Linked DNA regions of Vreelandella piezotolerans. The protein of the gene in region 2 interacts with the protein of the main gene of each other region in a pairwise test. Links are inferred from orthologs where the notes say so. Each region holds a gene or a part of one and is shown on either strand. Other genes may lie near its edges. The genes, in order: mntR and GYM47_RS07800.

Region 1 (11,344 bases), 350 kb from region 2 along the record:
CGTACGGCTTCCGGCAACCTAGCCTCTGCCTGGCTAACGCGGTTCTGCACGCGAACCGCCGCCTGTTCAGCATCGGTGCCGGGACGGAAGGTGACGGTCATTTGCAGTACGCCATCAGAGCCTGCAACAGACTTGAGGTACATCATGTCCTCAACGCCATTGATGGCTTCCTCCAACGGCGTCGCTACGGTCTCGGCAATCTCCTGCGGATTGGCACCGGGGTAAACGGTTCTCACCACCACTGAGGGCGGCACGACATCCGGGTACTCGCTTATCGGTAGATTGGGAATGGAGATCAGCCCCACCGCCAGAATGATGATCGATAGCACGGCCGCAAAAATCGGACGGTCCACGAAAAAACGGGAGAAATTCATGGCGATTTACTCTTCCCTGGCCGCAATGGCGGGTGGCTCATTGGAAGCACGGATGTTAGCCACCGGTGCGGTCGCTACGCTTTTTGGGCTCACTTCCATACCGGGGAAGAACACTTTTTGTACACCATTGACGATCACTCGATCACCTGCTTGAAGCCCATCGATGATGACGGTACGTTCTGCTACCTCCCTTCCTGTGGTGACCTGTCGCTGTTCTGCTAGGTTATGCTCATTGACGACATAGACGTAGCGGCGATCTTGATTAGTCAGCACTGCCTTACGGTCTATCAGTAAGGCTTGCTCTAAGCGAGCAACCGGCATTTCGACCCTTGCAAACTCTCCAGGCCGAATGCGGCCATCTGGATTGGCCAGCACCGCCCGGAATTGTAAGGTGCCCGTACTGGGATTTAAGCGATTGTCGATAAAGTCTAGGGTGCCCGTGTACTGCCGTTGCGGGTCGCCGCCCAGTTCGATGGCCAAGTGATTCGACACCTCATTGCTTAATAGTGCACGGCTGGCAAATGCAGCTTGCTCGTCTGCATCAAAGTAAACGTGTACCGGATCAATACTCACCAGCGTGGTCAACAGGCTCTGATCGGCATTGGCTAGGTTGCCGCGAGTTACCATCGCCCGTCCGATGCGTCCACTAATCGGAGCCGTTATGCGTGTATACGCGAGGTCAAGCTCGGCGGTCTGCAGCGCAGCTTCGGCAGCAGCCACCATAGCGCGGTTATTATTCAGAGCCGATTGGCGCTGATCATGCACCTCTTGGGAAATGGCCTGACGCCCCAGTAACACCCTGGCACGCTCGGCCTCGCTGCTGGCCTGAGCCAATTGGCTCCTGGCTTGTGCAAGATCCGCTTGGGCCGCGCTCACGCGGGCTTGGTAGGGACGTGGATCGATGAGAAACAGTAACTCTCCCTGTTCGACCAGGTCGCCCTCTACAAAGGCCACCTCTTGGATATAGCCGCTAACCCGAGCTCTCAACTCCACCGTTTCGGCGGCTTCTACCCGCCCAGTGAATGACTCGCTCAACACCATCGGCTGAGTCACTACTTCCACTACGTCAACTTCGGGTGGCGGCTGCGAGGGTGCGGCTGCCTCATCGCTCTGAGCCTCGCATCCAGCGAGTAAGACCATGATGAGTAAAAACGGTATGACAGCCCGACTACGTTCAAGGCGGACTCTTCGAGAAAAACTTCTCATGAGGGTTTGCTCCCTTGGCTACCGGCAACCAGTAGCGGCTTTCGTTATGCTTTTGGAGGGCACGTTGGCAGTCATGTCGTTGGTTCAGTAGCGCCAGATTCGACCAGAGACCCTAAGCACTGATTGGATACGAGCTAACATAGGGGATCGGGGATCGTGAGAGGTATCAGGTTCCTGCGGAAAGATTGCCTAATTCTGTCGCAGTGAGTGAAAGCACAAAGAAGCCGGTGGAGGCGAAATAACGACGTGTCTCGGTGCAAAGGAAAGATGACAACCTGATGACACTGAGTGCGAATTGTCGGTTTCGACGGTGTACTTGCCTAATTCTGCAAAACCAACCGAAAAGCCTTCGGTTCTTCAGGAGAGGGCATATACTGCAAATTATTAAGGAGGAAATCCCGTGACCGTTATCGCGCCCGAACAGATTGCCCAGTGCAGCGACAGCTTGTTACCGCAATTGAGCCAGGTCGTCCGCCGTTGGTCGCCGCTGGAAGCCCTTCAAGACACGGCGATTGCCGAAGTCCAACTGGTGCGCACTGATGCCCCTAGTAGTTTTCACTGTGCCGTCTATGAGCCGTGCCTGTGCTTCGTTATTCAGGGCAGCAAAACCGTATTGCTGGGTGACAAGGAGATCATCTACACCGGCCCCAGCTACATGGCGAGCGCCGTTCATTTACCGGTGGTGGGCAGGATTGACCATGCTTCACCAGAAAAACCTTTCCTAGCAGTAAAGGTCTCGGTGGACCCCCAGGAGGTGGCGGGACTAATACTAGAGTTAGGGGATAGGGCTCCAAATGGGGGGCGTGATGCTATCTGTCCTGAGATGGACTGCGGGTTAACGTCGGCGTACATGGATCCCCTGATGCAGGGCGCGCTCTATCGTTTGTTAAGTCTACTCGACTCACCGGAAGATATTCAGGTGCTTTCGCCGCTAGCGCGACGAGAGTTAATCTACCGAGCATTAACGGGTGCCATGGGCCCGCACATGCGTCGGTTTGCTGCCTCAGACTCCCAGGCTAATCGGATTGCGCAAGTGATTGACACGCTTAAAGAGCACTATGCCCAGCCGCTTAAGATCCACGAATTGGCAGCGACCGTTAACATGAGCGAATCGACGCTTTATCATAGCTTTCGTCAAGTGACACGCATGTCGCCCCTGCAGTTCCAAAAGAAGCTGCGTCTACACGAGGCGCGACGGCTGATGCTGGCGGAGGGGCTCGAGGCAGCCACTGCAAGCTACCGGGTAGGCTATGAAAGCCCTTCCCACTTCAGCCGCGAATATAGCCGCATGTTTGGCGCACCACCACGCGCCGACGTCAGCCATTTGCGAGGGGCATACGCAGAGTCGCAGCCCGCCTGAACAATAGCGTCATGGGTAGTTGCTGCAGTGGATTTCCCTCTCTCATCTGGATAGTTTCATGAAAACCGTACTGCGCTGGCTGGCTGCCATGACGGCCTTGTTGGTCTTATTGCTGGCAGGCCCGGTGTGGATATTGGCCAGTCAACAGGTCATTACCGATGGGCACTGGTCGAATCTCGATCGTTCGTCTGCAGGGTTGGCCCCCTCTCCGGATCGCGTCCAAGATGCTGTCGTACAGGTCTATGCGGCCCGTGCCTATAGCTGGCGCGGCGCCTTTGGTGTGCATATTTGGATTGCGACCAAAGCAGAGGGGGCGCGGGAGTATCAACTGCATCAAGTGTTGAGCTGGCGACGCCCAACGGTCGTCTCCTCCATCGATACGCCTGACCGAGCCTGGTTTGGACACCCGCCTGAGCTGCTTGCTGACTATCGCGGCGCGGCGGCTGCCGATTTGATCCCCCATATACAAGACGCCGTAGCGCGCTATCCGCAAGCCGATCTGTACCGAGTTTGGCCAGGACCCAATAGCAACAGCTTCATTGCTTGGGTGATCCGCGAGGTCGATGGTTTCGATGTGGCGCTACCCACGACCGCCGTGGGGAAAGACTATCTGTTCAATGGCGTCGTCGCCCGTGTGCCCAGCGGGACGGGGTATCAGCTCTCGCTGGGAGGCGTGTTGGGCATCATGCTAGCGCTGGAGGAGGGCATCGAGCTCAACCTGCTGGGCATGAGTGTCGGTATCGATATTATGCGCCCCGCTCTCAAACTGCCTGGCATTGGTCGACTGGGTATGCCTGCCAAGGTGGCGGGAAGCAGTAACGCATCGTCGTCAGCGCAGTGATATGGCGTTGCCAGTCTTGAGTAGACGTGCACATGTCTTTCTAGGCACTTTTGTTCTAAAATGGTGTTTGTAGACATTAAGCTGGGAAGAGCCATGCAAACACCGCAAGAGTTTGCCCATGATAAGTCAGCGGCTGCGGTGGGGTTGAAAGCCGCGGTACGTATTCTCGAGAAGTGGCGAGCCTCTGGAGAGCAAGGCGAGGCGATTCTGCGCGTCTCTCACAGTACCTACGCTCGTGCTCGGCGCGGCGATCTGGCAGCGATCAAGTTAGATAGTGACCAGCTTACGCGTATCAGCTATGTGCTGAACATCCACGCGGCACTGCGTATGATCTTCGATAACCCGGACAACCTGTATGGGTTCGTGAACATGGTCAATCACAACCCCTTTTTCAATGGTCGCACACCGCTGGCCATTATGGGCACGGGGGACTTTGCCGCGCTTTACGAAACCTATAAACGCATCGACAGCCTGCGGGGTGGGCAGTGGTAAAGGCGGCTGATTTGCCCGTACTGCCAGCCCATGACGTCACCGGCTATCGGTTGGTGAACAGTAAATTCCCGCCCATCGATTTGTTCGATGACGTGGCAGGCCCTGACGAGTTCGCCGCTCTCCATGCGCTTCAGTCGCTCACCAACCCGCGGTTGCAAAACGAGGTGGGGGACTTGGCGCTGCTGCCGCTCGACCAGATTCCTTTCGGTATTCGTGGCTGCTCGTATGCCGTGGCGCCCTTTACGCACATCAATCCCGAAGGGTCACGTTTCAGCGATGGCAGTTTTGGCGTGCTGTATTTTGCCGATACGCTGGAGACTGCGATTGCGGAGGTCAAACATCATCAGCAAACGTACTGGCGGCGCGTGCCAGGTCTTCGCTATGAGCGGTTCGTTTTTCGGGGGTTGAGAGGCGTCTTCAAGGAGGTATCGATAGGCGATGCGCTGACGCTGCCGAGCGATCATCTTGTCTACGCCCCCGATCATTACACGGCGTCTCAGCCCTTCGGTACAGACGTCCGACGTACGCTAAACGGTCTCCGTTACCGCTCGGTCCGTCGACCCGGTGCCCACTGTTGGGCGCTCATGACGCCGCGTCATGTGACGGACATCATCCAGACCACCCATTTGGAGATGATCTGGAGCGGCGCCATCACCCAGGTGAATCATCTACGTGTCACCCAGCCATAGCGGCGTGCGGAAAAGAGGTTCAGTTATTTTGCTGCTGGTCAGTAAAGCGCTGCATGATCGTGAGCGTCTCATCGCTGACATGGTGTTCCATGCCTTCTGCGTCGATGCGGGCAGTGCTGTCGTCCACGCCTAACGCTCGCAAGAAATGCAGCACGATATCGTGACGAGCACGAGACGTTTCCGCCATTTTTTGACCTTCGTCGGTCAAAAACAGCGAGCGATATGGCTTGCTGGTCACCAGACCTAACTCGTTCAATCGACGGATCATTTTCGATACCGTCGCTTGACTAACGGCCATTCGGTTAGCAATGTCGGCCGCGCGCGCCTCACCGCGATGACGAATCAGGTCGCCAATCAATTCGACGTAGTCTTCGATGAGCTCCGTTTCGTGGGCATTGCGCACGGCTTCGTATTGCTGGGCGTGCTGTTCCACAGGCGGTAGTGCATCACCACTGTGTCCAGAGGGGGGTGAGGTGCGCCGCTGTTGGTGATCACTCATTGGCAAAGGTTATCAAAGTTAGTGGAAACGTTAATTGGCGATGGTAGCGCATTTTTGAAGATAATTGTTAGCCAAGGCTAAACTGTTTGCACATTGCTTTTTTGTTGAGCTAAAGTTATCTGTAACACGAGCCTAGCACAGAGGAGAGATCCAGTGGCTAAACCATACTTGCTAGCAGCCTTGAGCGTGCCGTTCGCCTGGTGTGGCGTTGTGACCAGTGCTCAGGCCGATGAGTTGCAAAACCCGCCCATCGAGATTGCCGTGACGTTTTCAGTTCTTGGCGACTTGGTGAAGAAAGTGGCCGGCGATGATGCGAACGTCACGGTGCTGACACCGATCAACGCCGAAGTGCACGAGTGGGAGCTCACCCCAGATAATTTTGCTGCGCTCGAGGACGCCGACATCGTTTTTTATAACGGCTATCAGCTCGAGCAGTGGATGCGCCAAGTATCGGCGACGGTCAACGATGACATACCTATGATCGCCGTGGCAGAGGCGTCGGGTTACCCGACGCAAACGATCGTCACCGGTGAGATGGAAGGCGACGTGGACCCACACCTGTGGATGGACCCGCGGGCTGCCAGTGCCTATGTGCAAGCCATTGCCAACACGTTGGAGGATAGCCTGCCCCATCAAGCCGATGCGATTCAGCAGCGTGCAGCGGCACTGGAAGCGCAACTGCACGACCTACATGTCGAGCTCCAAGAAACGCTCGAAGCCATTCCCGAAGAGCGCCGCGTGCTGCTCTCCAGTGAAGCAGCCTTTCTCTACTTCGCCGACGCGTATCGGTTCGAGCACGACGGCATTTGGGGGACCAATGCCGAAACAGAGGGCTCTCCGCGTCAGTTGATGCGGGTCATCGATCGAATCAACGAGCGTCAACCGGCGGCACTGTTTTGGGAAAGCACGATTTCTGACCGCCATGTGACCAGTATCGCACGTGATACGGGGCTGCCCGTTGCCGGGCCGCTGTATGTCGACTCGTTGAGTGAGCCTGACGGGGAGGCTGCCGACTACTTTGCCATGCAGCGTCATAACGTTGCCTTGCTGCGTCGCTACTTGGCTAGCGAGTAAATCACGATGTCCTCACTACCGTCTCAACCAGCCAGCGCCATCGATGTAAGCGGTGTCTATGCGGCTTACCAGCGTCAGCCCGTGCTAGAGGACATTCACCTCTCGCTGCCAAGCGGGCGTTGGACGGCCATCGTCGGGCCGAACGGTGCAGGCAAGTCGACGCTGTTTCACGTGCTGACCGGTAGTATGAAACCCTTACGCGGCCGCGTGACGGCATTTGGTCAAGACATCGAGCACCATCGAAAAGCCGGGCGCATTGCCTACATGGCCCAGCGAGAGGCCATCGAGTGGGACTTCCCTATTTCGGTGTGGGAAACCGTGATGAGCGCCCGCTATGGCCACATGCGTCAAGATGCGTGGTGGCGGAGGCTGCTGCCTGCGCGTTGGCATTCGTCACGGCATCGTGATGCGGTGGAAAAGGCGTTAGACGACGTTGATATGCTGGCATATGCCGAGCGGCCGATCGGGGCCTTATCGGGCGGACAAAAAAAACGCGTGCTGCTAGCGCGTGCGTTAGCGCAAGAGGCGAGTATCCTGCTGCTCGATGAGCCGCTCGCGGGGGTCGACCCACCTAGCGAGCGACTCATTCTCGACGTGCTCAAACGCGAACGCGAAGCCGGACGAACCATCGTGATGGTGACGCACGATATGCCGGGCGCGCGTCGCTACGTGGACCATGTGGTACTGATCAATCGATTCATTCGCGGCGAGGGCGCGCCCGACGAAATGCTGAGCGATAGCAAGTTGGCCGAACTTGCGGTGAGTTCTATTGCAAATTCTCCAGCGGATGTCGAGCGTGTCCGCCTTCCTGCATTTGCCAGCAAAGAATAGGCGACTCGAATGTTAGAAACGTTGGATGGTTGGAGTAGTGCGCTGGTGGCGGGGCTCATCGCGGCGCTGATGGTGCCCGTGAATCTAATGCCCGACAGCGTATCAGAGGCGTTTCAGTACGCGTTCATGCAGCGCGCGCTGCTCACGTCGATGATGGTGGGAGCCATCTGCGGCATGCTTTCGTGTTACGTCGTGCTCAAGCGTTGGTCGTTGCTGGGGGATGCGATCTCTCATGCGGTGCTGCCTGGGGTGGCGGTTGCCTACCTGCTGGGCCTGCCTTTTTTTATCGGTGCCTTCGTCACAGGAGCGCTGACGTCGCTCGGCATTGGGGCGATCGAACGGCATACACGGATCAAATCCGATGCCGCCATGGGCATCATGTTTACCGGGGCATTTGCGCTGGGCGTCGTGCTGATCAGTAAAATCGCCTCCAGCACCCACTTGATGCATATTCTGTTCGGCAACGTGCTCGGAGTGCAACAGTCGGCACTACTGCTCACGTTGGCGGCCAGCCTCGTTGCGCTGCTGATGGTATGGCTAGCTTATCGTCCGCTCATGCTCTACGCCTTCGATCCGACTCAGGCGCAGGCACTCGGCTTCAATACCGGCGTGATTCATTACGGTTTGATTCTGCTGCTCACGCTCACCATCGTGGCCAGTTTGGAAACCGTCGGTATCATCCTCGTGGTGGCCATGCTGATTACCCCGGGCGCCACGGCCCACTTGCTGACCGACCGCTTCAAAACGATGCTGTTCATCTCCGTGGGCATTGGGGTAGGGTCTGCGGTGTTGGGGCTATGGCTGTCGTTTGCGTTTGATGTAGCGTCCGGTGGCACCATCGTCTTGGTGGCAACGGGGTGCTTCTTCACGGCGCTGCTGTTTTCGCCCAAGCACGGTGTGCTGATGCGGCTTTGGCGGCATCGGAGCTTGGGCGGCGCTAATTAGTTTCCCACCCGATGACGAGCCGTGGGTAGTCGATGATCCCAATGACGCTGTGTTTTGCATCCACGACCGGTGCTTGGGATAAACCAAACTGAGCAAACAGGCGAGCGCAATAGCGAATATTCATTTCCGGACGGACGCTAATGATCGGTTTGCTCATGATTTCGTAAAGGCTTACACGGTCTGCAGAGCGATTGACTGCGAGCACTTTTTTAGCAATATCAGAGGCTAACACTAGCCCCAGTTCATCTTTCTCATCGCGCCTATCAACGATAATAGCGGTGGCATCGTATTGCCTCATTAGTTCAATGCCGTCAGTAACGGTCATAAAACCATCGGTCGTCACATAGCGTGAGTGCATAACGTCCTGGGCAGTGCGCTCCGTCAGTGATGGGCTTGCCATTGTTAAAGCCTCTCTCTAGCCTAGCGGTTGATCGAATGCATCTTCGAGGGATTTCACTTGGTGTGCGACGCCTACTGCATCCTCGACGTCTAGCTGAAAGGCGATGCCTGTTCCCGACGTGTCGTCAAACGCACCCACTTCCGCGATCGCTTCGAGAATTGAACGGCTAATATGCTCCTCCACTAAAAAGAGCAGCACGTCGCGTTGCGACGTAATGTCCATGCCAAAAATGCCTTTTGCTTTTTTTAAGCCTTCGCCACGCGCGTTATTGATGACAGTGGCGCCAGTAGCTCCAGCATCTCTAGCTGCCTGAAGTATCTGGTCGCTTAGCTCATCTTCTACAAGCGCGACAATGAGTTTAAAGCGCATGGGTATCTCCTTGATGAGGCTTTGTCACTGACGTGCCTGAGAGTGGCTGTATTTTCGATGGCCTATTGCTTTGCCATCGAGCAATTTGGGCGTATCCCATCACCGTTATAATAGGGAATAGGCAGGCAAGCGCGATCATTCCAAAGCCATCCATTAACGCGCTACGACCGGGTATCGAAGAGGCCAATCCAAGACCTAGCGCGGCGATGATCGGCACGGTAATGGTCGATGTCGTGACGCCCCCGGAATCGAATGCAAGAGGGATAATCGACTTTGGGGATCGTAGGGTTTGGACAATCACTAAGCAGTAGGCACCCAGCACGAACCACTGCAAAGGTAGGCCCATGACGATACGCCATGCGCCCAGGGTGATTCCAAAGGCCATGCCGAGGGCAACGGCGAGCCGTAGGGTGAAAGGGTTGATCGTACCGCCGGATATTTCGCCAGCTTTGATCGACACCGCGATCAGCGATGGCTCGGCAATCGTGGTGCTTGCGCCAATCGTAAACGCGAAAATATAGACCCAGTAGTAGTCGCTCCAATGCCGCTGAGCACCCTCTGTCATGGCAGGTAGAAAATCGGGGTGCGTCAATTGGCTGGCCATCAACTCACCCATGGGAAACAGGGCTTGCTCTAGCCCTATCAAAAAGAAAGAGAGTCCCACCCATACCATGAAAAAACCAACAGCGACCTTTAGAAACCGTTTGACCGGCTTGCGGATCACCAAATATTGGAAGCCAAAAATAATCGCCACAATGGGAAGAATATCGCGTAGCGTGCCCCAAAAAATAGCCAGCATATTCATGATCTTCCCTCTGCAACGAGATCAAGGCCAACAATACCGAAAAGCAATACGAAAATGATGGGCATAACGGAAGCAAATGCAATCAAACCAAAGCCGTCCAGCATAGGGTTGCGGCCTTTGATGGCCGTGGCCAAGCCAACACCGAGTGCCGTAACAAGAGGGACGGTAATGGTGGATGTCGTGACACCGCCCGAATCATAAGCAATGCCAACGAGTTCAGCAGGCGCTAACAGCGTCAAGAGCAGTACAAGAATATAACCACCAATGATCATCAAATGCAGCGGCCAGCCTTTAAAGATACGCAGTACGCCAACGACCACGGCGGTGCCTACGGAAAGCGCTACGATCATGCGGAGCGTAAACGCAAAGGACGTTTGTGCGAGACTGCTATTCTCGATCAGACCGCTTTCGGAGACGACAATCGCTGCGCGAGCCGCCACGGCAATCAGTGCTGGCTCTGCGACGGTGGATCCAAACCCCAGTGCAAAAGCAAATAGAAGGAGCCAAACGACAGAACCTTTATGAACGAAAGCACGTGCGAGGTTCTCTCCTAAAGGAAACAGTCCCAGCTCTAGCCCCTTGATGAAGAGCGTTAGCCCGATCACTACAAACAGTAGCCCTAGTGCTAAATCGAAAAGCGCCAATGTATCGGGAAGAGGTTGTTGGATGACGAGCGTTTGAAAGAAGCTCATAACCAGCACAACGGGTAGCAAATCCCGAAGGCTGTTTTTGAGCTGCAGGGCGAGAGAGTGAATAAAGTTCATTAGCGCCCTTTTTCAATGGCTGATACGTCTATGCTCATTAGTGTAATGGTTACGCATGTCGTCTCTTTTGATCTAGGACACGTTGCGAGTGTTCTCTGGTCAACAAAGTTGGCTGCCTAACAGCAGCATCGAAGGGTCTAATGTGTGCCAGCCCCACCATGCCAGCAATATCAAGCCACTCACTATCGGTAGAGCAATCAAACTCCACCATAGACTGGAACGCATCATGTCATCACCTGTCCCGCAGAGGGGCGTGCCAGCGGCTTCTCACTGATGAACCAGTGGAGCGCGGCGGCGACCACGGATAGCACGATGGCAATCTGCCACACCGTATCGTAGTGGCCGGTGAGGTCGTACAAAAATCCACCCAGCCACACGCCCATGAACGAGCCCAGCTGATGAAAGAGAAACACGATGCCGCCCAACATGGAGAGATGGCGAACGCCAAACACCGATGCGACGATACCGTTGGTGAGCGGAACGGTGGAGAGCCATAACAGCCCCATGGCGATCCCGAAGAGATAAGCGCTGGTCGTCGTCAGGGGCAGGGCGATAAAGGCCGTGATGATCACGCCCCGGATGAGGTAAAGCCAGCTCAACAGGCGCGGTTTCGACCAGATACCCCCCATCCAGCCAGCGGTGTAGGTGCCCACGATATTGAACAGACCCACCAGCGCGAGCACCGTGGTGCCGAC
Region 2 (11,213 bases):
TACGTTGGAGCGGCTGCTCGATCCTACGGTACTGACGAAGGGCGGGGTGCCAGAGTAGCGAAGCGCCTTGACGCAGGGCAAGGCGGCTACGTCTTTTGGCGTTCCGTTTTGCCCTTTTGAATGGTCTCGCTGGCTTCTTGGCGCTCCTCTTGACTCGCTTCTGGATTGTCATGCTCATCTTGCCGTGAGGGGCGATAACAGAGCGTCGCGAGGATCGGGAAGTGGTCGGATCCGAAGGCGTCCAAGCGCTGCATACTGTCTAGCGTGAAGTGCTCACTGACGAATACGTGATCTAGTGGCCAGCGCAGAAACGGATAGTTTGCATGAAACGTGCTAAACATTCCTCGCCCGCGGCGCGGGTCGAGCATGCCACTGATCCGGCAAAACCGACGTGTCGTGCGTGACCAAGCGACGTCGTTGAGATCGCCCGCAACGAGCGTAGGCGATGGGTTCTGGTGAATTTCCTTGCCTACCAAGAGTAGCTCGGCGTCTCGCCAAAGCGATTTTTCACTCTCGCTGGGGGCGGGAGGGCGTGGATGCAGCGCATAGAAACGGATCTGATCGCCGCTCGCTAGGGTGACATAGGTATGGATAGAGGGGATGTCATCCTGAATCAACCATTTTACTTCCGTCTCGCTGAGCGTCAGTCGAGAGTACAAGTGCATGCCGTAAAGGTTGTCGAGGGGAATTTTTACGCTGTTTGGCCAGGCTTTTGAGAGAGCAGTATCCAACTGACGCTGCCACCACTGGTCGGATTCCAGCGTCAACACCATATCGGGCTGGTGCTGCTCTATCATGCTGATCAGCTTATCCGCTTGACGGTTTGGTGTGAGCACGTTAGCGATCAGTAACGTGATTTTCTGCTCATCCGGCGCCTTGCGGGTCGATTGAACCTGTACGGGCCAAAGTCGTGTCCAGGGAAAGATGTAGCGCAGTTGGAGCATGCAGGTGAGTAGCGACAACCCTATCGTGGCAGTCTGCCATCGGCTGGGGGGCAAGAGGAGTGCGCCAACGGCGGCGCAGAGCCCAGCGAGCACCGCGATTTGTAGTCGTGGAAACTCGAAACTTCGCACCCACCACCAACGTAGCCTTATTCGCGCGATGAGGGTGGATAATAGTAGTAAACCGGCGATGCATCCTAGCAAAGGCCCTAACAAAACCTATCTCCTTATCCGTAAGCGATCATGATTGATCTATGTGCAGCTTAGCCGGTAGGTTTGATAAGTGTCGATGTAATTTGCGGGAGCGGGTAGGGTAAGGCACTAAAGTAGGCAAAGGCGCAAAAATGACTTGCAATTCAGCCATGAAGCCGTAGAATACGCATCCGTTGCACAGCAGGACCATAGCTCAGTTGGTTAGAGCGCCACGTTGACATCGTGGAGGTCGGCGGTTCAAATCCGCCTGGTCCTACCAAATCTATCCGTGCACTTTTTTTCTAGGACCATAGCTCAGTTGGTTAGAGCGCCACGTTGACATCGTGGAGGTCGGCGGTTCAAATCCGCCTGGTCCTACCAGACAGTCACAAAAAAGCCCTGCTCATCGAGCGGGGCTTTTTTGTGTGCGCCTGTTTTATCGTTTGGCGTCTTGCATCATATGAAGCGAGGAAGGTCTGTTTGCCGTACGAAAGTCGCCACCAGCGCCTCGATGCCCGCCTGATCTTCTTGGCTAAAGCGCGCGTGCTGCGGGCTGTCGATATCCAGTACACCCCATACGACACCATCGCTCACGATAGGAACGACCAGCTCGGAACGTGAATCGGCGTCGCAGGCGATGTGGTCGGCCACCGCGTGTACGTCATCGACACGTTGCGTTGCCTGTTCACGGGCCGCTGCTCCACAAACACCTTTGCTAAATGGAATGGGGTGGCAGGCGGGTTTGCCCTGAAACGGCCCGAGGCACAGCAGTTGCGGTTCGCGCTGCAGATAAAAGCCAACCCAGTTTAGCGTCTCTAGCGCTTGCTGAATGAAAGCGCAGGTTTGGGCGCTGTTGGTCAGCCAGTCGCGAGTGTCTAACAAAGCTTCTAGCTGACGGTTGAGTAGGGTGTAATCGGTGGTCGACATACCATTTCCTTGATGAAAAACGCATCAGGCCAGCCTTTCGGCTGGCCTGATAATGAATCATGAACGGGTGAGAGTTACTCGTCAGTCCAGCCTGGTACCGCCGCACCTTTGAACAGCTCGTCGGCTTTCTCGATCACTTCCTCACGCTGATAGGCGTCGACCAACTGGCGAATTTCTTCGCGATCTTCATCGCCACCGCGAACCGCAATCAGGTTGACGTAGGGAGACTCAGGGCCTTCCTTGATCAGCGCATCGTCCAGGCTCAGGCCAGCCGGCTGGGCGAAGGTGTTGTTGATGAAAGCCATGTCGACATCCGGCAGGACACGGGGCAACTGCGCTGCTTCGATTTCACGGAAGCGGAAGCCGCGCGGATTTTCTGCGATATCGATCGGCGTGGCTTCCAGGAAGGTCGGATCGTTGAGCGTGATCAAACCTTCGTTATGCATCAAAATGAGCGCACGCCCTTCGTTGGAAGGGTCGTTGGGTAGCGCGATTTGGGCACCGTCCGGCAGCTCATCGATGCTGTCGTACTTTTCAGAATACGCGCCGATGGGGTACACGAAGGTGTAACCAGCAATGGCAAAATCGTAGCCACGGTCATTGACCATCGCCTGCATGTAGGGCTCGTGCTGGTAGGCGTTGGCATCCAGGCTGCCATCGGCCAGCGCCGCGTTCGGTGTGACGTAGTCGGTGAACTCGATGATTTCGACGTTCAGGTCGTACTCTTCTTTGGCAATGCGCGCGGCCACTTCCATGACTTCGGTTTCGGGGCCGGCGACGGTGCCCATTTTGATGGTACGGGTTTCCGCATTGGCCACGTTGATGGCCAGAGCCAGTGCGGTCAGGCTGCCGATAATGACTTTTTGCATGGCATTACTCCAGTGTCGTTGTGCATCGTGTTGCAATGATGCGGGAATAAGAAACGCAAGTCTAATGCGTTTTTGTTATATTTAGCTATGCCAATGAAAGAGGCTGGCTATGACTATTTACGGTCGCTTTTGCGCACCAAGTAGTCGCCCAGGCTTTGAAACCCTTGTACCAGTACGACTAGGATCACCACGGTGATCAGCATGATCGTGGGGTTGAAGCGGTTGTAGCCGTAGCGAATGCCTAGGTCGCCTAGTCCGCCGCCGCCCACGGCGCCCGCCATGGCCGAGTAACTCACTAAGGTGACCAGCGTGATGGTGAGGCCCGTGATGATGCCGCCGCGCGCTTCGGGAATCAGTACCTTGGTAATGATTTGCCAAGGTGTTGCCCCCATGGCTTGCGCAGACTCGATCAGTCCCGGAGAGATCTCATTCAGCGCGCCCTCGATAAGGCGGGCCACGAAGGGAATAGCGGCAATCGTCAGCGGTACCGACGCGGCATTGATGCCGATGGAAGTGCCCACCAACATGCGAGTGAAGGGAATGATGGCGACCATCAAAATGATGAACGGAATCGAACGCCCGATGTTGGTGATGATGCCCAGTGCCTGGTTGAGAATGGGCATCGCCATGATTTGCCGCGGGCGGGTCACGTAAAGCATGACGCCCAGCGGCAGGCCCAATAGGGTGGCAATCACACCCGATACGGCCACCATGTAAAGGGTATCCAGCGTGGCCTGTAAAATGAGATCAAACATTGCGCTGGACATGACCAAGTACCTCCACCTGTAGTTGATGCGCTTCTAAATAGGACATGGCTTGTTGGGTTTGCTCATGGCTGCCCAGTAGCTCGGCAATCATTAGGCCCAGCGTGCGGTCTTGTATGGACTCGACTTTGGCCTGCAGGATGCTGACGTCCACGCTGCACTCCCGCGCCAGACGAGAAATGAGCGGTGTTGAAACGGCGTCACCCGAGAACGTTAGCCGCACCACCGGGTGCGTGTGTTCATTAGGGCGCTCTTCCAGGCGCTCCAGTAGCTCTTTCGGGGGGCTGAGTTGTAAGAAGTCGTTCAAAAAGTCGCGACCAAGCTGCGTTGCAGGCGCGGTAAAGAAGTCGCCCACTTCCGCGTCCTCTACCAGCTTGCCATCAGAGATCAGGCTGACCCGGTGGCAGATCGATTTCACCACTTCCATTTCGTGGGTAATGAGCAGGATGGTGATGCCCAGTTGGTGATTGATGTCGCGCAGCAGCTCGAGAATCGAGCTAGTGGTCTGTGGGTCCAGCGCCGAGGTCGCTTCATCGCACAGCAGCACATGCGGTTTGCTGGCAAGGGCGCGGGCAATGGCAACACGCTGTTTCTGGCCGCCGGAGAGCTGGGCGGGGTACTGCTTCGCTTTATCGGCAAGGCCTACCATCTCGAGCAGCGGAAGAACGCGGTTTTTGATCGCGCTGCGCTTTTCACCCATCAGTTCCAAGGGGAGGGCGACATTATCAAAAACGGTGCGTGTGGTGAGTAGGTTGAAGTGTTGAAAAATCATGCCGATACGATGACGAGCATGATTCAGTTCGCTGCGGCTCAGCCCGGTCATCTCTTGCCCATCCACGACCACGCTGCCGCTCGTGGGGCGCTCGAGTAGATTGACGCAGCGGATGAGGGTGGATTTGCCAGCGCCGGAAAGGCCAATGACACCGTGAATCGTGCCTTTGGGGATCGTTAAATCGACGTTTTGAAGGGCATGCACGGCACCATCGCCGCTGCCATAAGTTTTACTAACGTTGCTAAGTTCAATCATAGCGTCTGCCTTAATGGTAGGCCGAAGACGGAGTGCGAGGGGGCAAGCGTAGGGCGGGGAACAAAAAAAGGCCACCCTTGCGGGTGGCCATCAACGCTGGACACACCCTTTTAGCTGCACTTCACCCCGCCAAAGGCCAGGTGGACGCCCGCAATCTGGGTACAAATCGGCGTCATTACATTTGCGGCGAAAGTCTAAAGAGCGATGGGGGCGTTGTCAACGGAAAGCGTTCTATTTCATGTTTTTAAGTTTTTAAACAGATCTATTTTCTTTTTTTGGTTGTTTTTTTGGGTTTTTATTGCTGTTGAGTAAAGGTATGGCGGGGTGTTAGCAGCAAAAAAACATGATCGATCAAGCGTGGGTGCTGCCTGGCTGCACAAGGTTGGGTCATTAGTAGTAAGCTTACGCAAGTTTTTATGGCCTATGCCACCCTGCTCACCTGTAAAGAAAGGAAGGGATCATGTTCACGGGTATCGTTCAAGGTACTGCTGAGATTGTCGAAGTGCGCGAGCTAGAGGAGTTCCGCACCCATGTGGTTGCCTTGTCAGAAGAGCTTAGGAGCGGTTTGGAAATTGGCGCGTCCGTCGCGCATAACGGTGTGTGCCTGACGGTGACGGCCATCGAGGGCGAGCGTGTCAGTTTCGACCTGATGCGAGAAACGCTGCGACTGACCAATCTTGGTGCAATTACCCCGGGGCAATGCGTCAACATAGAGCGTGCGGCCCGCTTCGGTGATGAGATTGGCGGTCACTCTATGTCCGGTCACATCATTTGTATGGCGCAGATCGTCGCCATCGAAGAGGCGCCCAATAATCGCCGTATCTGGTTCGCACTACCGGAAAAGGCCGCTAAATTCGTTTTTGAGAAAGGCTACATTGGCGTTGACGGCATCAGCCTCACCGTGGGTGCCGTGCGGCCATCGGCGGATGGGGCGGGGGTCGAGTTCAGTGTTAATCTGATCCCCGAGACACTATCCCGTACGGTATTGGGCAGCCGCTCGATGGGCGATTGGGTCAATATCGAGATCGATCCGCAAACACAGGTCATCGTGGAAACGGTGGAGCGGGTATTGGCGAGCCGGTCCTTTTAGCAATTTGAGGGTATTGCTTTGGGCTTTTGTTGACCGATCGGTTAGCTGATGGCCTAAAGTTTGCTAAACAGTAAGTGAGGGAACGTGCCCTCGATCAACGGCTGCATGTACGGCACTCGCATCACGCGGTGCCTTTCGGTAGTATGTGCGGCTTTTCTCGCACCAAGGGACGCATTCGGCGTAAGCGCGAAGGATAAAAACTACATGAAACTTCTGGACAACTACTTCAAGCTCACAGAGCAGAAGACCAACCTCAAGACGGAAGTGATCGCAGGGGTCACGACGTTCTTAACCATGGCCTACATCATTTTCGTCAACCCGAGCATTCTGTCGGAAGCGGGGATGGATTACGGCGCTGTCTTTGTAGCAACCTGTCTAGCGGCGGCCATCGGCTGTTTCGTGATGGGCCTGTGGGCTAACTACCCCATTGCTCAAGCGCCGGGCATGGGGTTGAACGCCTTCTTCACCTACGGTGTGGTGCTGGGCATGGGGTATACCTGGGAAGCGGCGCTAGGGGCCGTCTTCTTCTCGGGTTTGACGTTCTTCCTGCTGAGTATTTTCAAAATTCGCGAGTGGATCATCAACTCCATTCCGCTCTCGTTGCGCCTGGGGATTGCCGCCGGTATCGGTCTGTTCCTTGCGATGATTGCCCTCAAGAATGCGGGTATCGTGGTCGCTAATCCGGCTACGTTCGTGTCGCTCGGCGACTTGTCAGAGCCAGCGCCGCTGTATGCCTTGCTGGGCTTTTTCGTGATTACTGCCTTGGCCTATTTGCGCGTCACGGGCGCGGTCATGATCGGGATCATCGGGGTGACCGTGCTGGCCATGGTGCTGGGGCATAACCAGTATGGTGGCATCATGTCCATGCCGCCTTCCATTGCGCCGACGTTCATGGCCATGGACCTGATGGGAGCGCTGGATGTCGCCATGCTCAGCGTCATTTTTGCGTTCCTATTCGTCGATTTGTTCGATACGTCCGGCACGCTGGTGGGGGTTGCTCACCGTGGCAAGCTACTGGATGAAAACGGTAAGCTGCCACGTATCGGGCGTGCCATGATGGCCGATAGTACTGCGTCGATGGCCGGTGCCGCGCTGGGTACCTCCACCACCACCAGCTACATCGAATCCACGGCGGGCATCGTCTCCGGTGGGCGTACTGGGTTGACGGCGGTCGTGGTCGGCCTACTGTTTTTGATCAGCCTGTTTTTCGCGCCGCTGGCTGGCTCTATCCCCGCCTATGCGACAGCCGGTGCGCTTCTTTATGTCGCTGTGCTGATGGCGGGAAGCTTGGCGCATGCGAATTGGGAAGATCCCACCGACGCGGCCCCGGTCCTGATCGCGGCGATTGCCATGCCGCTGACCTTCTCCATTGCGGAAGGTATTGCCCTGGGTTTCATCAGCTACGTGGCGATCAAAACGCTGTCGGGCCGCTTCGCGGATCTCAACCCGGCGGTGGTGGTGTTAGCGCTGCTATTTGCAGCAAAGTTTCTATTCATGGGCTAACTGCCCAATCTTCGACTAATCAATGAGAGACGCGATGAGCATCTACGGCGATTACATTAAGTCCGTTATTCGCACGGTTCCTGACTGGCCAGAGCAGGGGGTGAATTTTCGTGATATTACCCCCTTGCTGCAAAACAGCGCTGCTTTTCGTAAGCTGATCGACAGTTTCGTGCACCGCTACCAGGAAATGAATCTGGATGCCATCGCGGCCATCGACGCCCGTGGCTTCATTATTGGTGCACCGCTGGCGTACGAGCTGGGCTGCAGCTTCGTTCCCGTGCGTAAGAAGGGCAAACTGCCGTTCAAAACCATTAGTGAAACCTACACGCTGGAGTATGGCCATTCGGAAGTCGAGCTCCATGCCGATGCGTTTCAGGAAGGGGATCGGATTTTGCTCATGGATGATCTGATCGCGACGGGGGGAACGATGCTGGCAGCGGCTAACTTGATTCAGCGCTGCGGTGGCCACGTCGTGGAGACGGCAACGATTATCGATCTACCCGAATTGGGTGGTTCTCAGAAGATTCGCGATGCGGGCTACAGCGTCTTCGCGGTCTGTTCCTTCAACGAAGACGAGTAACGTCCCATGAGCAGCGAACGCTATCATCAACACTTCACCGTCTCTTGGGACCAAATTCATCGCGACGTGCGCCAGCTCTGCCATCTGCTCATCGAGCGAGACTTCAAAGGCATCGTAGCGATTACCCGTGGCGGCTTGATTCCGGCGGCGCTGATTGCCCGCGAGCTGAACATTCGCCTGATCGATACCGTGTGCATCAAGAGCTACGATCACATGGAGCAGGGCGGGTTGGATATCATGAAAGGGGTCGACCATGATGGCGATGGCTGGCTGTTGGTCGACGATCTCGTCGATACCGGTAAAACGGCCCGTGCCGTGCGTGAAATGTTGCCTAAAGCACATTTTGTCACGATTTACGCCAAACCAGAGGGACGCCCTTTGGTGGATCAATATCTGACAGAAGTGGCTCAACAGTGCTGGATCCAATTCCCTTGGGATATGGGCATTGCCTACGTCGAGCCACTCGCCGATCAAATGAAGAAGTGATATGGCTAACCCGTTACCCGATGATTGGAGCCATTGGCTAGGGCAGGAGTTTCAGGCGGAATACATGTCCGCTTTGAAGGCGTTTTTGGCCGACGAAAAGGCGGCCAAGAAAGTTATCTATCCGCATTCGTCGAATTGGTTTCGTGCCTTTGAATTAACGCCTCTCGCGTCGGTAAAGGTTGTGATTTTGGGTCAAGACCCTTACCACGGGCCTAATCAAGCGCACGGGCTTTGCTTTTCGGTGCAGCCGGGTGTCCCGGTGCCCCCATCGCTTGTCAACATCTACAAGGAGTTGGCGAGTGACGTTGGCTTTACGCCGGTGCAGCACGGTTTTTTGGAGGCGTGGGCCAAGCAGGGGGTATTGCTATTGAACACGGCGCTGACGGTCGAGCAGGGCAATGCCGCGTCGCATCGTGGTAAAGGCTGGGAGCTCTTCACCGATCAAGCTATTGAGACCGTCAGTCGTCATGCCGAGCCCAGCGTATTTCTTCTTTGGGGGAGTCACGCGCGGCAGAAAAAGGCGCTGATCGATACCTCTCGCCATTTGGTGCTGGAATCACCGCATCCTTCCCCACTGTCGGCGCACCGTGGCTTTTTTGGCAATCGTCATTTTTCCAAAGCTAACCAGTTCTTGGAAGCGCAGGGGCGCTCGCCCATTGATTGGCAATTACCGGAAACCCCTTAACCTCATGGTCAGTTGCGGGTAGAATGTCGCGCAATTTGTAAGCATGTCGATGGTGGCTCAGCAGGCTGCCATCTTGAATCCCCTGCAGTGAGGAAGTCCCATGAGTGTCTACGCCATTAACCATCCGCTTGTTCAACATAAGCTGGGACTAATGCGCGAAGCTGATTTGAGCACTAAAAGCTTTCGTGAACTGGCAGGTGAAGTGGCTAAACTCCTGACCTACGAAGCGACCAAGGGTCTGGAGCTCGAAGATCATGAGATTCAAGGCTGGAACGGTGAGCCTATAGCGACACGTCGCTTGAAAGGCAAAAAGGTGACCATCGTTCCGATTCTGCGGGCGGGCTTAGGTATGTTGGAAGGCGTGACAGACCTTATTCCTAGCGCGCGGGTCAGTGTCGTTGGCCTGTATCGCGATGAAGAGACGCTGCAGCCGGTGCCGTATTTTGCAAAATTCGCCAACGACATCGAAGAGCGTATGGCGATTGTGATCGACCCGATGCTGGCAACCGGTGGTTCGATGGTGGCTACGTTGGACATGCTGCGTGAGCGTGGCTGTGAACACATGAAAGTCATCGTATTGGTGGCTGCCCCTGAAGGGATTAAACGGGTGCAAGATGCGTATCCCGATGTAGAAATTTACACTGCCTCGGTGGATGACCGACTCGATGAGAATGGCTACATCGTCCCCGGCTTGGGAGATGCCGGCGACAAAATTTTCGGAACGCGCTGAGCGCTCCGTCTCAAAACGCCCCTTACGCTTTGCGTTAGGGGCATTTTTTTGCCTCCGTGACTTGGCTATGTACGAACACTATCTGCGCTAGCCGCCATTTCGTACAAAACCTAATAACAGACCCTAGGAGTGGTGTGATGATAACGAGTGCGAGACAAGAGTCTTGGCCAAAAATGTTACTGACCGGCGCGCAGATGCTGTTCGTGGCCTTTGGTGCATTGGTACTGGTTCCGCTATTGACTGGGTTAGATCCCAGCGTGGCGCTGTTTACAGCCGGACTCGGTACGCTGGTCTTTCATGGCGTCACCAAGCAGAGCGTGCCGGTATTTCTGGCCTCCTCGTTTGCCTTCATCGCGCCCATTCAGGGCTCTGTCGCCAGCTTCGGCGTGTCGGCGACGCTGGGTGGGTTGATGGCGGCCGGGTTGGTGTACGTGGTGATTTCTCAGGCGGTACGGCTGAAAGGGACGGCTTGGCTGCACCGGCTGTTGCCCGCCGTGGTGGTCGGTCCCGTCATCATGGTGATTGGTTTGGCGCTCGCCCCGGTCGCCGTCAGCATGGCAACCGGCGAGACCAGCGACTCCATTGGCTACGGCCAAGCGATATTTCTTTCCATGGCAAGTCTGTTGGTGACCCTGGTGCTCGCAGTATTTGGCCGCGGCCTGTTGCGTTTGGTGCCCATCATGGGCGGTATTGCAACGGGCTACGCGCTGGCGCTCATCATGGGAGTGGTTGACTTTACGCCGGTGCGCGATGCGGCTTGGCTGTCGTTACCCAACTTTACGGCGCCTAGTTTCCATTGGGCGGCCATCCTGTTCATGATTCCGGTCGCGATTGCGCCTGCCGTCGAGCATATTGGTGACATGGTGGCGATTGGTTCGGTCACGCGTACCAACTATCTGGAAAAGCCTGGCTTGCATCGCACGCTACTGGGCGATGGTTTGGCCACCACCGTCGCTGCGCTGTTTGGTGGGCCGCCTAACACGACTTACTCAGAAGTCACCGGTGCCGTGACGCTGACCAAGGCCTTCAATCCGATGTACATGGTGGTGGCGGCGGTCATCGCTATCGTTTTGGCCTTTGTCGGCAAGCTTGGTGCGCTATTGCAAACCATCCCTGGGCCAGTCATGGGGGGCATCATGACGCTTCTGTTTGGCTCGATTGCCGTGGTCGGTATGAATACTCTCGTGCGGGCAGGGCAGTCGTTGACGGCGGCGCGTAACTTGGTGGTGGTGTCGCTGATCTTGGTGTTTGGCATCGGCGGTATGCAATTTGGTGGCGGGCAGTTCACGCTACAGGGCGTAAGTTTGGCCGCTCTGGTCGGCATTGCGTTAAACTGGTTGCTACCAGCAGAAAAAGAGGGTGAGTGAGTCGTGACAGACAGGATGCGTTATGAGTGAGGCGCTACGCTGCCCGTTTCCG

Evidence for each region.
Region 1: the proteins of GYM47_RS07800 (region 2) and mntR interact in binary tests that used the Escherichia coli proteins (3 or more experiments, as listed by UniProt). The link is inferred for Vreelandella piezotolerans from one-to-one orthologs.

The regions. Positions count from the first base shown.
Region 1 is NZ_CP048602.1:2,043,824-2,055,167, reverse strand. The notes cover bases 3,722-6,639. They hold mntR (manganese-binding transcriptional regulator MntR), read right to left. Parts: upstream 5,462-6,639; coding sequence 4,982-5,461; downstream 3,722-4,981. Other genes in these bases: GYM47_RS09430 (metal ABC transporter ATP-binding protein), read left to right, coding at 6,542-6,639; GYM47_RS09435 (metal ABC transporter substrate-binding protein), read left to right, coding at 5,615-6,535; GYM47_RS09445 (RES family NAD+ phosphorylase), read left to right, coding at 4,285-4,962; GYM47_RS09450 (antitoxin Xre-like helix-turn-helix domain-containing protein), read left to right, coding at 3,875-4,273; GYM47_RS09455 (DUF3750 domain-containing protein), read left to right, coding at 3,722-3,781. Also shown: GYM47_RS09470 (efflux RND transporter permease subunit), read right to left, coding at 1-374; GYM47_RS09465 (efflux RND transporter periplasmic adaptor subunit), read right to left, coding at 381-1,436; GYM47_RS09460 (AraC family transcriptional regulator), read left to right, coding at 1,981-2,940; more of GYM47_RS09455, read left to right, coding at 2,999-3,721; more of GYM47_RS09430, read left to right, coding at 6,640-7,366; GYM47_RS09425 (metal ABC transporter permease), read left to right, coding at 7,376-8,311; GYM47_RS09420 (CBS domain-containing protein), read right to left, coding at 8,304-8,669; GYM47_RS09415 (P-II family nitrogen regulator), read right to left, coding at 8,727-9,080; Na,Li,K/H(+) antiporter subunit UmpB, read right to left, coding at 9,070-9,885; GYM47_RS09405 (DUF1538 domain-containing protein), read right to left, coding at 9,882-10,649; GYM47_RS09400 (MFS transporter), read right to left, coding at 10,874-11,344.
Region 2 is NZ_CP048602.1:1,695,679-1,706,891, forward strand. Bases 2,699-5,485 are described here. They hold GYM47_RS07800 (methionine ABC transporter ATP-binding protein), read right to left. Parts: upstream 4,721-5,485; coding sequence 3,677-4,720; downstream 2,699-3,676. Other genes in these bases: GYM47_RS07790 (MetQ/NlpA family ABC transporter substrate-binding protein), read right to left, coding at 2,699-2,929; GYM47_RS07795 (methionine ABC transporter permease), read right to left, coding at 3,043-3,696; GYM47_RS07805 (riboflavin synthase subunit alpha), read left to right, coding at 5,181-5,485. Also shown: GYM47_RS07765 (class II fumarate hydratase), read left to right, coding at 1-58; GYM47_RS07770 (endonuclease/exonuclease/phosphatase family protein), read right to left, coding at 87-1,157; GYM47_RS07785 (GAF domain-containing protein), read right to left, coding at 1,590-2,060; more of GYM47_RS07790, read right to left, coding at 2,135-2,698; more of GYM47_RS07805, read left to right, coding at 5,486-5,810; GYM47_RS07810 (NCS2 family permease), read left to right, coding at 6,015-7,313; GYM47_RS07815 (adenine phosphoribosyltransferase), read left to right, coding at 7,348-7,893; gpt (xanthine phosphoribosyltransferase), read left to right, coding at 7,900-8,379; ung (uracil-DNA glycosylase), read left to right, coding at 8,381-9,064; upp (uracil phosphoribosyltransferase), read left to right, coding at 9,165-9,794; GYM47_RS07835 (uracil-xanthine permease family protein), read left to right, coding at 9,932-11,161; mobB (molybdopterin-guanine dinucleotide biosynthesis protein B), read left to right, coding at 11,184-11,213. UniProt on the Escherichia coli protein: Part of the ABC transporter complex MetNIQ involved in methionine import. Responsible for energy coupling to the transport system. It has also been shown to be involved in formyl-L-methionine transport.